Regions from separate parts of the Ferrimonas sp. genome, predicted to be linked through region 4. Evidence: predicted binding sites of a transcription regulator. Region 4 holds the regulator's gene; each other region holds the start of a gene.

Region 1 (3,206 bases), on a different contig from region 4:
TATCTTTGCTCGAAATAAATAGGAGAGCAGTATGACCACCATTCCAACCGCCAAGAACCGTAGCCGTCGCCTGCGCAAGAAGCTGCGCGTAGACGAGTTCCAGGAGCTGGGTTTCGACCTGAGCTGGCGCTTTAACGACGATGTGACCGAAGAGCAGATCGACGCCCTGGTGGATCAGCTGATTGAGGAGGTGATCGAGCCTCTGAAGCTGGGCTACAGCGGTGGCGGCCACAAGGCGTGGGACGGCATCGTCTGCACCCAGAAGCTGGGCAAGTGCACCGACGAGCACCGTCAGGCGGTAGAGAAATTCTTTGCCGACAAGCCGGTGACCGAGGTTAAGGCTTCCGAGCTGTACGACATCTGGTGGGGCTGATGCCCGACCTGGCTCTGCTGCAAAGCATCCACCAAGAAGCCCTGCCCCTGATTGGGCAGGGTCAGGTGGCGGACTACATCCCGGCCTTGGCCGGGGTGCCCGCCAACCGCCTCGGCATCGCCATCTGCACCGCAGATGGTGAGATGCTGGGGGCCGGTGACTATCTTGAGCCCTTCTCCATTCAGAGTATCTCCAAGGTGTTCTCCCTGATTCAGGCCATGAGCCTGTATGAGGAGGAGGAACTGTGGAAACGAGTGGGTAAGGAGCCCTCGGGTAATCCATTCAACTCCCTGGTTCAGTTGGAGTTTGAGCATGGTATTCCCAGAAACCCCTTCATCAACGCAGGTGCCCTGGTGGTGAGCGACATGCTCCAGGGAAGGCTGAGTGCCCCTAAGCACCGGATGCTGGAGCTGGTTCGCGAGCTCTCAGGCAATCAGCACATCGTCTGCGACAAGGTGGTGGCCCGCTCCGAGTATGAACACTCGGCCCGCAATGCGGCTATCTGCTACCTGATGAAATCCTTCGGCAACTTTCACAACGAAGTGGATGTTGTGATGAAGAGCTACTTTAACCATTGCGCCATCCGCATGAGCTGTGCCGATCTGGCCCGGGCCTTCTACTTCCTGGCCAACAAGGGAGTCTGCCTGGGCGGCAGACGGATGATCAGCGAGCGCCAGAGTCGTCAGGTGAATGCGCTGCTGGCGACCTGCGGCCTCTACGACGGGGCGGGAGAGTTCGCCTATCGTGTCGGTATGCCCGGTAAGAGTGGCGTTGGCGGCGGTATTGTGGCTGTAGTTCCTGGCGAACTCAGTGTTTGCGTATGGTCCCCTGAGCTTGACCCTTCGGGGAACTCCCTGGCGGGAACCCGCATGCTGGAGCTGTTGGCCAAGCGCCTGGGACGCTCCATCTTCTGATGGCGATTCTCACCACATTCTGGTGAGAATTCCTACCAAATTCTCTTTCCTCTGAACTCAATCTCTTTTAAATCAGTGGCTTAAATTTTTGGCCCAATATTGGCATTACCCAGGTATATCCAATTCAAAGGAGCTGAGTAATGTCATTGTCCAAAGTTGCCGCCGCCGTGATGCTGTCCTCCACCCTGGCTTCCGGTGCCGCCCTGGCCCAAAACCAGCAGTGCGATTTCTCCTTCAACCACGACCTGGTGATCAGTGACACCAAGCTGGAGGTGATGGAGGAGGGGCGCACCCTGTACCTGTTTGAAGATGGCCGACTGTGGGTTGAGGGAGACAGTGTTTCCCTGAATGGCAGCCAGCAGGACGCCATGAGTGATTTCCAGTTGGCGGTATACAACCAGATGCCCGCCACCATGGAGGTGGTGGAGCAGGCACTGGAGATGGCAAGTATCGCCCTGGATGCGGTTGCCACCGAGTTTGCCGAATTGGGTGTGGATATGAGTAATCTGCACGATGTGGCGAACACTCTGGCGCAAACCGTACGGGAGAAGATCGCCATGGACGATGGTTCCTATCGCCTGGTGAGCGGAGACTTCGATCAGTTCGGTGACCAGTTTGATCAGGAGTTCGAGCGTCAGCTGGAGGCGGCGGTCACCCAGTCCATGGGAGCGATCATGATGCAGATGGGCTCCGCCATGATGAACAGTGAGGGGGAGGGCTTCGAAGCCAAGATGGAAGCCTTCGGTGAGCGCATGGAGCGCATGGGTGAAGAGCTGGAACAGCGTTTCGCCGGCCAGGAACAGATTCTGGAAACCCAGGCCGAGGAGCTGTGCCGCAGCTGGCAGCAACTGGATGAGATGGAAAATCAGCTGCTGCAGCAGATCCCTGAGCTTAAGCCTTTTGACCAGTTGGATGTGAAAGCCGACAAGCTGGCCTATCGCTGGTACTGAGTTGACTCACAGGGGCAGGGAGACTGTCCCGCCCTTAAACATGGTTCGCTACAGCGGACAATCTACTCCCTGAAAAGTTGATCCAAACTCCACTCTTTGCGGCATACCTGCATTTGCCGCTTTTTTTTTGTTTTCTAAAAGGGTTCAATGTATGGGTTAACCGGAGAGTGATATGCGTGAGCTGTTAGAACCCATAGTTATCTATACCCATGTAGTGCGTGCCCAGGGCTTTTCTGCCGCCGCCCGCCGCCTGGGCATTTCAAAATCCAAGGTAAGTAGCCAGGTAAGTCAGCTGGAACAACAGCTTGGCGTCCAACTGGTGCAGCGCACCACGCGCTCTCTGAGCCTGACTGAGGCGGGGGAGACCCTCTACCGTCATGGTGAGTCCATTATTCGTGAGGTGGATTCTGCCGTTGCCAATGTTCAGAGTCTGCACGATGAGATTCGTGGCGTGCTTCGGGTGGGCATTACCCAGGCCTTTGGCTCCTTGCACCTGATGCCTCTGATCCCCGACTTTATGGCCCGCTACCCCAATCTGGAGCTGGAGATAAGCTTCCTGGATCACAAGGTAGACGTGGTCAACGAAGGGCTGGACCTGTTGCTTACCATGTCTGAACAGTTGCCCCTGGGCATGGTGGCCAGGCCCTTGATGGACTGTCGCTTCGTTCTGGTGGCTTCTCCCGACTATCTGGCCAAGCACGGTGTTCCCTCTACCCCTGATGATCTGGTACAGCACAACTGTCTGGTCTATAAGAGCGAGTGGTATGAGCATGCGGTGTGGGAGTTTAAGCGGGGGGCCGACGAGAAGAAGATCCCGGTCAAGGGGAACTACCGGGTGGATGATGCTCCGGCACTGAAAGAGGTGGCCAAGAAGGGGTTGGGCATTGTCTATCTCTCCACCTACCTGCTGGACAACGAACTGCAGGAGGGGGAACTTATTCCTATCCTGACCGAGTGGAGCCTGACTCA
Region 2 (3,206 bases), on a different contig from region 4:
GAGCAGCATGCGCACCATCTCGTGTTGATTGGCGGCCGCCGCCCGGGCATCCAGGGAGGTCTGCTTATAGGCGTTGAATGGGTCCTGTTCCTGTAACATGTGGTCTTCCGTTAGTAGAACATTCCGGCGCTGGCGTTCATGGAGTTGATGTACTGCTCCATGGCGGTGAACTGCGCCAGATAGCGTTGATAGGCTTGCTGCATCTGATAGTCGTGCCGCGTCATGTCGTCTTCGAGCCGCTCCATCCGCGAATCGAGATTGTCCTGTTTGGTGTCGATGAAGCCATCGCGATCGGTGAAGGGATCGATGATGCCGTCCAGCCGGTTTACATAACCATCGGTGGAGGTGAACATCTCCTGTACCTTGGCAGAGTCGCTCTTCAGCGCCGTCTCCAGCTTCTCCTCGTCCAACTTCATCTTGCCGTTGCGATCCAGTTCGATGCCGATGTCGGAGAGGCGCATGCCATTGTCTGTGGCCGGAAACAGCGCGTTGTTAAGGCGGTTTTTCAGCATGCGGATGCTGGAATCCCCCTTAAGCACACCGAGCTGCTCCTCCTTGATCTTATTGGCCTCCTCCTTGTCTTCGTCGTCCTCTTTGCCAATGTCGGACTCCACCTCGATACTGCTGCCCAGGCTCTGGGTCAGTCCGGTGATCTCGCTCATCAGCTTGTTGTAGGAGGAGACAAACTCCTTCACCGAGTCCAGGGTTTTGTCGGTGTCGTAGCCCACACTGATGGTGCTGGACTCTCCGGCCTTATGGGCTTCGGTCAGCTCAATATCTACGCCATCGATCACCTTCTCCACGTAGTTGGTGGCGCTGGTGATGGCGACGCCATTGAGCTCGAACTGGGCATCCTGGGCGGCCACCAGATCGGTGAAGCCAAAGCCGCCATCGTCCTGGTTGATCTGAATCTGATTGGCGGTGCCGGTCTCCTTGGAGGTCAGCAGCAACTCGACGCTGCCATCCCCTTTGCGCATCAAAGAGGCCTGGACACCCAGGTTCGCGGCATTGTCATTGATGTAATCTCTCAGGCCGGACACCGTGCCTGTGCCAGAGGGGTTGATCACCGAAAAGTCAATGGTCAGCACCTCACCGTCCACCTCGATTTCAAAGATGCCCGAGGTTGGGATCAGTGCATCTTCAGAGGCGAAGCTGGCCGATTTCTGGTTGGCCTGGGCCAACTGATTCACCTTGAGGTTGTAGTTGCCCGCCGGGGCATCGGGCGCCACGGTCACCTTGGCGATGCTCTCATCGCTGATGCTGCCGCTCTTGGCATTAAAGGCATCGTCGCTCAGGGCATCCAGATCGGCGGTCATCTGCTTAAGCGACGACTCCAGCAGCTTGTAGGCATCAAGTTCGGCCTGATAGTCACTTTTTCTGGTGCTGTAGAGCTGATCTTTGCCGCTGCGCTCCACGGCCACCAACTGATCGGCCCACTGTGCCGCCGACATTCCGGAAATCATCCGCGTCTCCTCAAGATTGAACCCGATAGCATGCTAGTTTCATGCCACAACATATTTTCTTTACGTTTCTGATAGTTATGTTAATGGCCGCGGAAGTTCTCCCCCTGCCACTAACCGGGACGACAGCGGAAGGGAAGCGACTCTTCCGCCTTGCCTCCCACTGGGTCCACCTGATTCAAAGGGCGACCCCGACACGGGCAAACTTAAACAGCCGAAAGGGAAAATGGCTCGGTAGATCCAGGATCCTGCGCCGGATCAGAATGGATCCTTAAGATCGAGCTTAGGCAATGAATTTAAAGAGGTTTTTGTTTGATTTGTGGGCGGGTAACGTGAGAGAATGCGCAAAGTTTCGACGCCGTAATACCGCTAAAGAGAGTGACACCCATGACCACCATAGTGATACTGCTGCTGGCTGCCGTCGGAGGCGGACTGCTCTACCGTCATATCAGGCTGGGCAAAGGGCTGGCCCCACTGACCGAAGATCACCTGCACAGGCTGGAGAGCCACCTTGAGCAGCTCAAGAGCAGTGGCATGGTCAATCAGCAGGAGTGCGACGAGTTCCGCCGCCAGTTTCAGTAAAGCAGCGCCTGGGTCTGATTGCGGCTGGTGTTGGCCTGGGCCATCAGATTCTGCATCCTTTGGCCAAACCCCTGGGGCTTGAGCAATAGACTCAGGGCATCGAGTTGCTGAGGCAATTCCTGGAGCTGCAATCCGCCGTTCTCCCCCAACAGCCTCTCTGATGCCAGCTCCAAAGCACTGCGCATCTGCTTGAGCATACGAGCCAGTTTGGCGACCACCCCCTGAACCCTGGGCAAAGATTCCCTTATCCCCTGCAGATCAGTAAATATCCACCCTCTGGGGTCCTGCCAATGGTGCAGCTCCACCAACTTGATCCCCCGAAGTTCACCCGCGGGCAACCTCTGTCCCTGGCCCCGCATCCACCAGTGACCATCCAGCCGCTGCCAGAGCACCTCCGGCAGGGCGAACTGCAACTGCCCCTCCACTATGCTGGCTTCGACACCGCACTGGGACAAGGCCCGCTGAACCAGGGCCAACTGCCCCTGTGGCGTGCCCTGGGCGGGCAGAGGCAACTGCAGCCAGAGATCTCCGATGCGCAGATCTATGGTCTCGGCTCTGGCCTTGGCACTGAGCAGATCCACAGAATTGAGCTGGCACAGCCTGGGAGAGGAGGCCCCCCGCTCGGCCACAGGCTCCAGCCTGTGGTCCAGCAGCGGGTTACCGGCGAAACTGCCACGGCGGCCCAACATCTGCCGCCTGAACCGCTCCATCTCTTCAGCCTGAACCAGAGAACCTTGTGACAGGGCCTGGGTCATCAGCTGGTGCAGCTTGCGGGCGCGACGCCACTGCTGCATCAGGGTCTCCTCCGCCGCCTGGGCGTAGAGCACCTGGTGATGGCCGCGACTGATCCGCTCCCAGCGGTCATAGCAGAGCAGCCTGTGCCTGGAAAGGGGCGTGGCCGGCACCGGGCGGTGCTCGGCGCCGCCATTGACCGTCGGCGCACTGCCCAGGCCATTCAGCCTGGGCTGGTGAGACAGAGGTGAGACCTGGGTGTCGCGGATGGCAGAGAGCATGGGTTACATCTCGTTGAACAGGGAGAGCTGGCTGATCTTGACGAAGCTCTCCTGGGTCACCTGCAGGGCCACCAGAGAGCTCTGGTAACGGCTTTGGGCCTCGGCATAATCCAGCCCCTCCACCTCGCCCACCAATTGTTTGTTGAACAGC
Region 3 (3,206 bases), on a different contig from region 4:
GAGATGAAGGGCGTGTTGCCCGGAGCCCGGGTGACGCCCATTGGTGGCCGACGCGGCCTGGCCGTGGGCGATGCCCTGCTGGGCCGGGTGATCGATGGCAACGGCGAACCCATCGACGGCCTGGGCCCGCTGAAGACCCGCCACCGCGCCGCCCACAGCGCGCCCCTGCTCAACCCCATGGCCCGCCGGGCCATCAGCCAGCCCATTGATACCGGCGTGCGCACCATCAATGCCCTGCTGACCGTGGGGCAGGGGCAGCGTATGGGCCTGTTCGCCGGCTCAGGTGTGGGTAAGTCCGTGCTGCTGGGGATGATGACCCGGGGCACCAATGCCGACGTCATTGTGGTTGGCCTGGTGGGGGAGCGTGGCCGGGAGGTGAAGGAGTTCATCGAGGAGATCCTCGGCCCCGAAGGTCGTGCCCGCTCGGTGGTAGTAGCCGCCCCGGCGGACAACAGCCCGATGATGCGGCTGCGTGCCTGCGAAACCGCCACCCGAATCGCCGAGTATTTCCGGGATTGCGGCAAGAACACCCTGCTGCTGATGGACTCTTTGACCCGTTACGCCCAGGCGCAGCGGGAGATCGCCCTGGCCATTGGTGAGCCGCCGGCCACCAAGGGCTATCCGCCCTCGGTATTTGCCAAGCTGCCGAAACTGGTTGAGCGTGCCGGTAACGGCGGCCCGGGCCAGGGCAGCATTACCGCGTTCTACACCGTACTGACCGAGGGGGACGATCAACAGGATCCCATAGCGGATGCCTCCCGGGCGATCCTTGACGGTCACATCGTGCTCTCCCGTCAGTTGGCGGAGAGTGGCCACTACCCGGCCATCGACATCGAGGCCTCCATCAGCCGGGTGATGCCCATGGTCACCGAGCAGTTGCATCAGACTGCCGCTCAGATGGTCAAGCAGCTCTGGTCCGCCTATCGTCAGAATCAGGATCTTATTGCCATCGGTGCCTACTCTCAGGGGTCGGATCCTAAGGTGGATAAGGCGATTGCCATGCAACCAGCGTTCAACGCCTTCCTGCGCCAGGAGATGCGGCGTCCCGCCAATTACACCGCAAGCCTGGAGCAACTGGCCCGGCTTGCGGCCAACTGCAAGTACTAGGGATTAAGCCATGGCGGATCCCAGGCAGCTGGCAAAGGTACTGGAACTGGCGGATAAGGAACTGGAAGCGGCTCAGTTGCAGCTACGCAGTGCTCAGTCTCAGGCCAACGCCCTGCGAGAGCAGCTGAAAAGCCTGGAAGCCTTCCGTATGGACTATGTGCGCCAGGCGGCGGAGAAGACCGGCGATAAGCTGGCGGCCAACCATTATCAGCAGTACTACCACTTTGTTGCCCGCCTGGACGGTGCCATCGATCAGCAGCATCAGCAGATCCAGGCCGCAGACCAGGCGGTGGGTCAGTTTCAGCAGCAGTGGCAGAAGATTCAGCAGAAACAGAAAGCCCTGGCCCTGCTCATCGATAAGGAGCATGCCCGCCGGCGTGCCCGGGCAGACAGGCGGGAGCAGGTTGAGCTGGACGAGTTCGCCCTGCAGCAGTTTCTCCGCCGTCAGACTTAGGGTCTTCAGAGATGAACTGAGCCTGTTGGTGTCGGTTCAAAGTTGTGGCACGAAGCTTGCTCTTAACTTGGCATTAACGTAGAGCCGTCATCGGCCTCTGCCGATTCCATTGTCAGCCAGGAGTTGTAAGGACCTATGGAAGCTCGACTGCAGGTCACTCAGACCCCCTCGGTGCTCAGCACCGCACCCGCCTCAAAGGGCTCGTCCGACGACGGCTTCGAGGCGGCGCTGGCGAATGCGACAGACGCCAGTCAGGGCAAGGAGGCGCAGCACCAGGCCATAGAAGGCAAAAAAACAGAATTATCAGAGGCTTCAAAGACGGGCGTCGAGCCTGCCAAGGCTGATGACCGTACCGATTCTTCGAAGAGCAACAGCCCGGGCGATGCCCAGCCCAAGCTGAAAACCGATGAGCAGGCGCTGGAAGGTGAGGGCGGTGAGAGTGGCGAGCCAACGTCTCTGCCGCCACTGGAGGGCGCCCCCGACGCCGCTGAAAGCACAGATGCGAAGACCCCTGAGCTGCAGGAAGCAGTCTTGCCCAAGGTGGCAACCCAGACTGAGCCAGAGCGGCAACAATCTGCCCCCGGCAAGAGTCGGGAGGATACCGATTCCGCTGCTGAGGCAGGCAGCCAGGCCACGCTGACGACTGCGGCAGAGACGGATACGGTTGCGACTAAGATCAGTCAGGAGGGTGAGCAGGCGAAACAGCCCCTGGACAAGGTTGACCCGGTTAAGGGAGCCCCGTCTGCCGACAGTGAGTACCCGAAGCCCGATACTCCCGGCTTGAAGGTCGCCGGTGAGGCGAAGCTTCGACGAGGCCCCTCAGAGCGGGGACAGGAGAGCCGGGCAGAGGCGACATCCGCGACGCCGCGGGCTCAGCAGGCACTGGCCGAATCGAAGTCCGAGGGCCAGCAGTCTCAGGGTAAGACCGACGCCTCCCCCTTTGCCGTGCTGAATCAACCTGGTGGCGAGGGTGAGACCCTTGATGGCCAGGGCGAAGCGGGCGCCGAGGCCTCAGACAGCCCCAAGGTGGTTGCCAAACTGGACCTGAAAGAGACTCCGCCTGCGCCAGGTGGCGTCAAGGCCGAGCCGCACGCTGCTGCCGAAGGCAAGGCGTCCTCCCAGACCGACGCCAAAGAGGGCCCCAAGACGCTCTCTGGCAGTGAACTCCTGACTCAGTTGCAGGGCAGCCGGGAGGTTCAGACCAAACTCGATGGTGAGCCCCTGCCTCAGAAATTGGATGCGGCTTCCCGCCAGGCCATGGGCGACACTACAGCCATGGCCCAGGCCCCAGCCACTCAGAAGTTGTCTGGCGAAAGGCTGGACCCGGAGCTGGCCAAAGAGGTGAGCGCCCTGCAGGGCACTCAAGCCAAGGCTGAGCCCGGCTTGCGAAGCGCCCAGGTTACCGCCGAGATGACCCTGGCGACCCAGACCCAGCTGCCGGAGGCGGCGCCTTTGGCGGCCAGCGCAGAGCATGGCGAGGGAGTGGAACTGGACACGGCCCATCGTATGCAGCATGGCAGAACCCCTGAGGCAGGTCGTCCCGCCCAGGTCGAGGCTCAGCAGGCCGCCATGCGGCAGCCGGTCGCGGCGGAGCGCATGGCTCCGGAGCTGCGAGAGCGGATGATGATGATGATCAACAGTCGCA
Region 4 (3,206 bases):
CACAGCCGGGCCCGAAAGGGGATCGGCTACCTGCCCCAGGAATCCTCCATCTTCCGCAAACTGTCTGTGTACGACAACCTGATGGCGGTGCTGCAGACCCGTAAAGGGCTGAGCCAGTCCCAGCGGGTGGAGAAACTGGAGCAGTTGCTGGAAGAGTTTAACATCACCCACATCCGCGACAGCCTTGGGATGAGCCTGTCCGGCGGCGAACGCCGCCGGGTGGAGATCGCCCGGGCCCTGGCCGCCGATCCCAAATTCATCCTTCTCGACGAGCCCTTCGCTGGCGTCGACCCGATCTCGGTGATCGACATCAAGAAGATCATCCAGCACCTGAGGGACCGCGGCCTGGGCGTACTGATCACCGACCACAACGTCCGTGAAACTCTGGACGTCTGTGAACACGCCTATATTGTCAGCCACGGCGAGCTGATCGCCCAGGGCGAACCCGCCGCCATCCTCGAGAACAAGCTGGTGCGCTCGGTATACTTGGGCGACCAGTTCAAGCTATAGTAATTTGAACTCCCGACCAGGAATACAACCGGAAAAAACAAGAAGGAATAAGGACAGGTTGTTGTAAATGAAGACTTCTCTACAGCTAAAGCTGGGACAGCAGCTCACCATGACCCCGCAGCTGCAGCAGGCCATTCGCCTGCTGCAACTGTCGACTCTGGATCTCCAACAAGAGATTCAGGAGGCCCTGGATGCCAACCCCCTGCTTGAAGTCGAGGAGGATCTGAGCCCAGCCGTCCCCGACACCCCGGATGCCCCTTCCCGGGATGAGCTCGAGCCCGCCCCGGAAGCCGCCAGTCTGGACACCAGCGAGGCCCTGAGTCAGACCGACATGCCGGATGATCTTCAGGTCGACGCCTCCTGGGATGAATATTACACATCCTCCCCGGCCCCCATGGCCAGTCGGGAGGATGACATGCCCTTCCAGGGCAGCACCGGTGACAGCCTTCAGGGCCACCTGCTGTGGCAGATGGAACTGACCCCCATGTCCGATACCGATCGCGCCATCGCGGTGGCCATCATCGATGCCACCGATGAACGCGGCTACCTGACCCAGACTGCCGAGGATATTCTCGAAGCCATGGGCGACGACGAGGTCGAGCTGGACGAGGTGGAGGCGGTACTCAAGCGAGTGCAGCGCTTCGACCCTGTGGGCGTCTGTGCCCGGGATCTGGCGGAGTGCCTGCTGGTGCAGTTGAGTCAGTTCGATGGGGCGACTCCCTGGCTGGCTGAGGCCAAGATGCTGATTCAGGAAAATATGGATCTGCTGGCCAACCGCGACTTCCGCGGACTGATGCGCAAGACCCGCCTCAAGGAGGAGGAGCTCAAGGAGGCGATGGATCTGATCCAGACCCTCAACCCTCGTCCCGGCAGCGCCCTGGTCAGCGACAATGACCAGTACGTGATTCCCGATGTGGCCGTCTCCAAGCGCAAGGGGCGCTGGGTGGTAGAGCTCAATCCGGACACCATGCCCAAGATCCGCATCAACGAGCAGTATGCGGCCCTGAGCCGCAACAGCCGCAACCAGGCGGACAGCCAGTTCGTCCGCGGTCACCTGCAGGAAGCCAAGTGGTTCCTGAAGAGCCTGGAGAGTCGCAACGATACCCTGCTCAAGGTGGCCAACTGCATCGTCCAGTTCCAGCAGGGGTTCCTGGAATACGGCGACGAAGCGATGAAGCCCATGGTGCTCAACGATGTGGCCGAAGCGGTGGACATGCACGAGTCCACCATCTCCCGGGTGACCACCCAGAAATATATGCATACGCCCCGTGGCATCTTCGAGCTGAAGTACTTCTTCTCCAGCCACGTCAGCACAGACAGTGGCGGCGAGTGCTCATCCACGGCAATTCGTGCTTTAATTAAAAAATTGGTTGCTGCAGAGAATCCTAAGAAACCTCTCAGTGACAGTAAAATGGCGGAGCTGCTGGCAGAACAGGGCATCAAGGTGGCGAGACGGACCATCGCCAAGTACAGGGAAGCCCTGGGCATTGCTCCATCCAATCAGCGGAAACAGCTGTAACCAGCAAAAAAGGAGGAACCTATATGCAAATCAATCTGACCGGTCATCATGTCGAGATCACTACCGCTCTGAGAGATTATGTGCACACCAAGTTCGACAAGCTGGAGCGCCACTTTGACCATATCTCCAACGTCTACGTGGTGCTGAATGTGGAGAAAACACAGCAAACCGCCGAAGCCAAACTGAATCTGAGTGGCCGCGAAGTGTACGCGACCCACCACCACGACAACATGTACGCGGCCATCGACGGCCTTATCGACAAGCTGGACCGTCAGGTCATCAAGCACAAAGAGAAAATTTCACGCCATTAATCATGGACATATCCACGTTACTCAGCCCGGAGTGCGCCACCATCGCCGCTCCGGGCCTAAGCAAGAAGCGCGCCCTGGAGATGATCTCCCAGTTGGCGGGCGAGCATCACGGCAACCTGAACCCCCAGCAGCTGTTTGAAAGCCTGCTGGCCAGGGAGAAGATGGGTACCACCGGCATCGGCAAGGGGATCGCCCTGCCCCATGGCCGGCTAGCCAACATCGACCGCCCCATTGCCGTGTTCATCAAGTGCGACGAAGCGATCCCCTTCGACGCCATCGATGGCAAGCCTGTGGACCTGCTGTTTGCCCTGTTTGTCCCCGAGGACGCGGTACAGGAGCACCTGGCCACCCTGGCCGCCATGGCCAAGACCCTGCAGGACAAAGAGACCTGCCGGGCCCTGCGTAAATGCAGTACCGACTCGGAGCTTTATGCCCTGGTGACCTCGTGAAGCTGATCATCCTCTCCGGACGTTCCGGTGCCGGCAAATCCGTCGCACTTCGGGTCCTCGAAGACCTGGGGTGCTACTGTGTCGACAACCTGCCCGCGGTGATGCTCCCCTCCCTGGTGGAGGAGATGCTGGATCAGTGCGACACCCTGGCAGTCAGCCTGGACATCCGCAACCTGCCTGACCAGGCGGAACAGATCCCGGAGATTTTGAAGCACCTGCCGGACTCCATCGAAAAACAGATCTACTTCCTGGACGCGTCAGACACCAGCCTGATCAAGCGCTACAGCGAGACTCGCAGGCTGCACCCCCTGTCGCGCAGCGGCACCTCCCTGGCGGAAGCGATCGCCTCAGAGACCCAACTGCTGGCCCCCATTCGCGACCTGGCCGATCACAGCTTCATGACCGACGGCCTGTCGG

What was found. Region 4 encodes sigma-54, which starts transcription at its own class of promoters, with help from an activator protein. Its sites were predicted from a motif close to GTTGGCACGNNNNTNGNNT; they were not measured.
Region 1: ACN0RV_RS05560 (DUF2884 family protein) is a predicted target of sigma-54. The motif match lies at 1,375-1,393, and genes of this name have one in related genera.
Region 2: fliD (flagellar filament capping protein FliD) is a predicted target of sigma-54. The motif match lies at 1,494-1,512, and genes of this name have one in related genera.
Region 3: ACN0RV_RS18580 (flagellar hook-length control protein FliK) is a predicted target of sigma-54. The motif match lies at 1,605-1,623, and genes of this name have one in related genera.

The regions. Positions count from the first base shown of each region.
Region 1 is NZ_JBLXDO010000004.1:22,945-26,150, reverse strand. Features, by position in the region: gene trmB (tRNA (guanosine(46)-N7)-methyltransferase TrmB) at 1-22, shown strand, start outside; gene ACN0RV_RS05570 (50S ribosome-binding protein YggL) at 32-373, shown strand; gene glsB (glutaminase B) at 373-1,287, shown strand; gene ACN0RV_RS05560 (DUF2884 family protein) at 1,428-2,237, shown strand; gene ACN0RV_RS05555 (LysR substrate-binding domain-containing protein) at 2,410-3,206, shown strand, end outside.
Region 2 is NZ_JBLXDO010000010.1:61,141-64,346, forward strand. Features, by position in the region: gene fliS (flagellar export chaperone FliS) at 1-99, opposite strand, end outside; gene fliD (flagellar filament capping protein FliD) at 111-1,463, opposite strand; gene ACN0RV_RS10805 (hypothetical protein) at 1,848-2,042, shown strand; gene ACN0RV_RS10810 (hypothetical protein) at 2,036-3,055, opposite strand; gene flgL (flagellar hook-associated protein FlgL) at 3,059-3,206, opposite strand, start outside.
Region 3 is NZ_JBLXDO010000031.1:20,087-23,292, reverse strand. Features, by position in the region: gene fliI (flagellar protein export ATPase FliI) at 1-1,107, shown strand, start outside; gene fliJ (flagellar export protein FliJ) at 1,118-1,561, shown strand; gene ACN0RV_RS18580 (flagellar hook-length control protein FliK) at 1,697-3,206, shown strand, end outside.
Region 4 is NZ_JBLXDO010000001.1:343,802-347,007, reverse strand. Features, by position in the region: gene lptB (LPS export ABC transporter ATP-binding protein) at 1-510, shown strand, start outside; gene ACN0RV_RS01615 (RNA polymerase factor sigma-54) at 578-2,029, shown strand; gene hpf (ribosome hibernation promoting factor) at 2,053-2,340, shown strand; gene ptsN (PTS IIA-like nitrogen regulatory protein PtsN) at 2,343-2,789, shown strand; gene rapZ (RNase adapter RapZ) at 2,786-3,206, shown strand, end outside.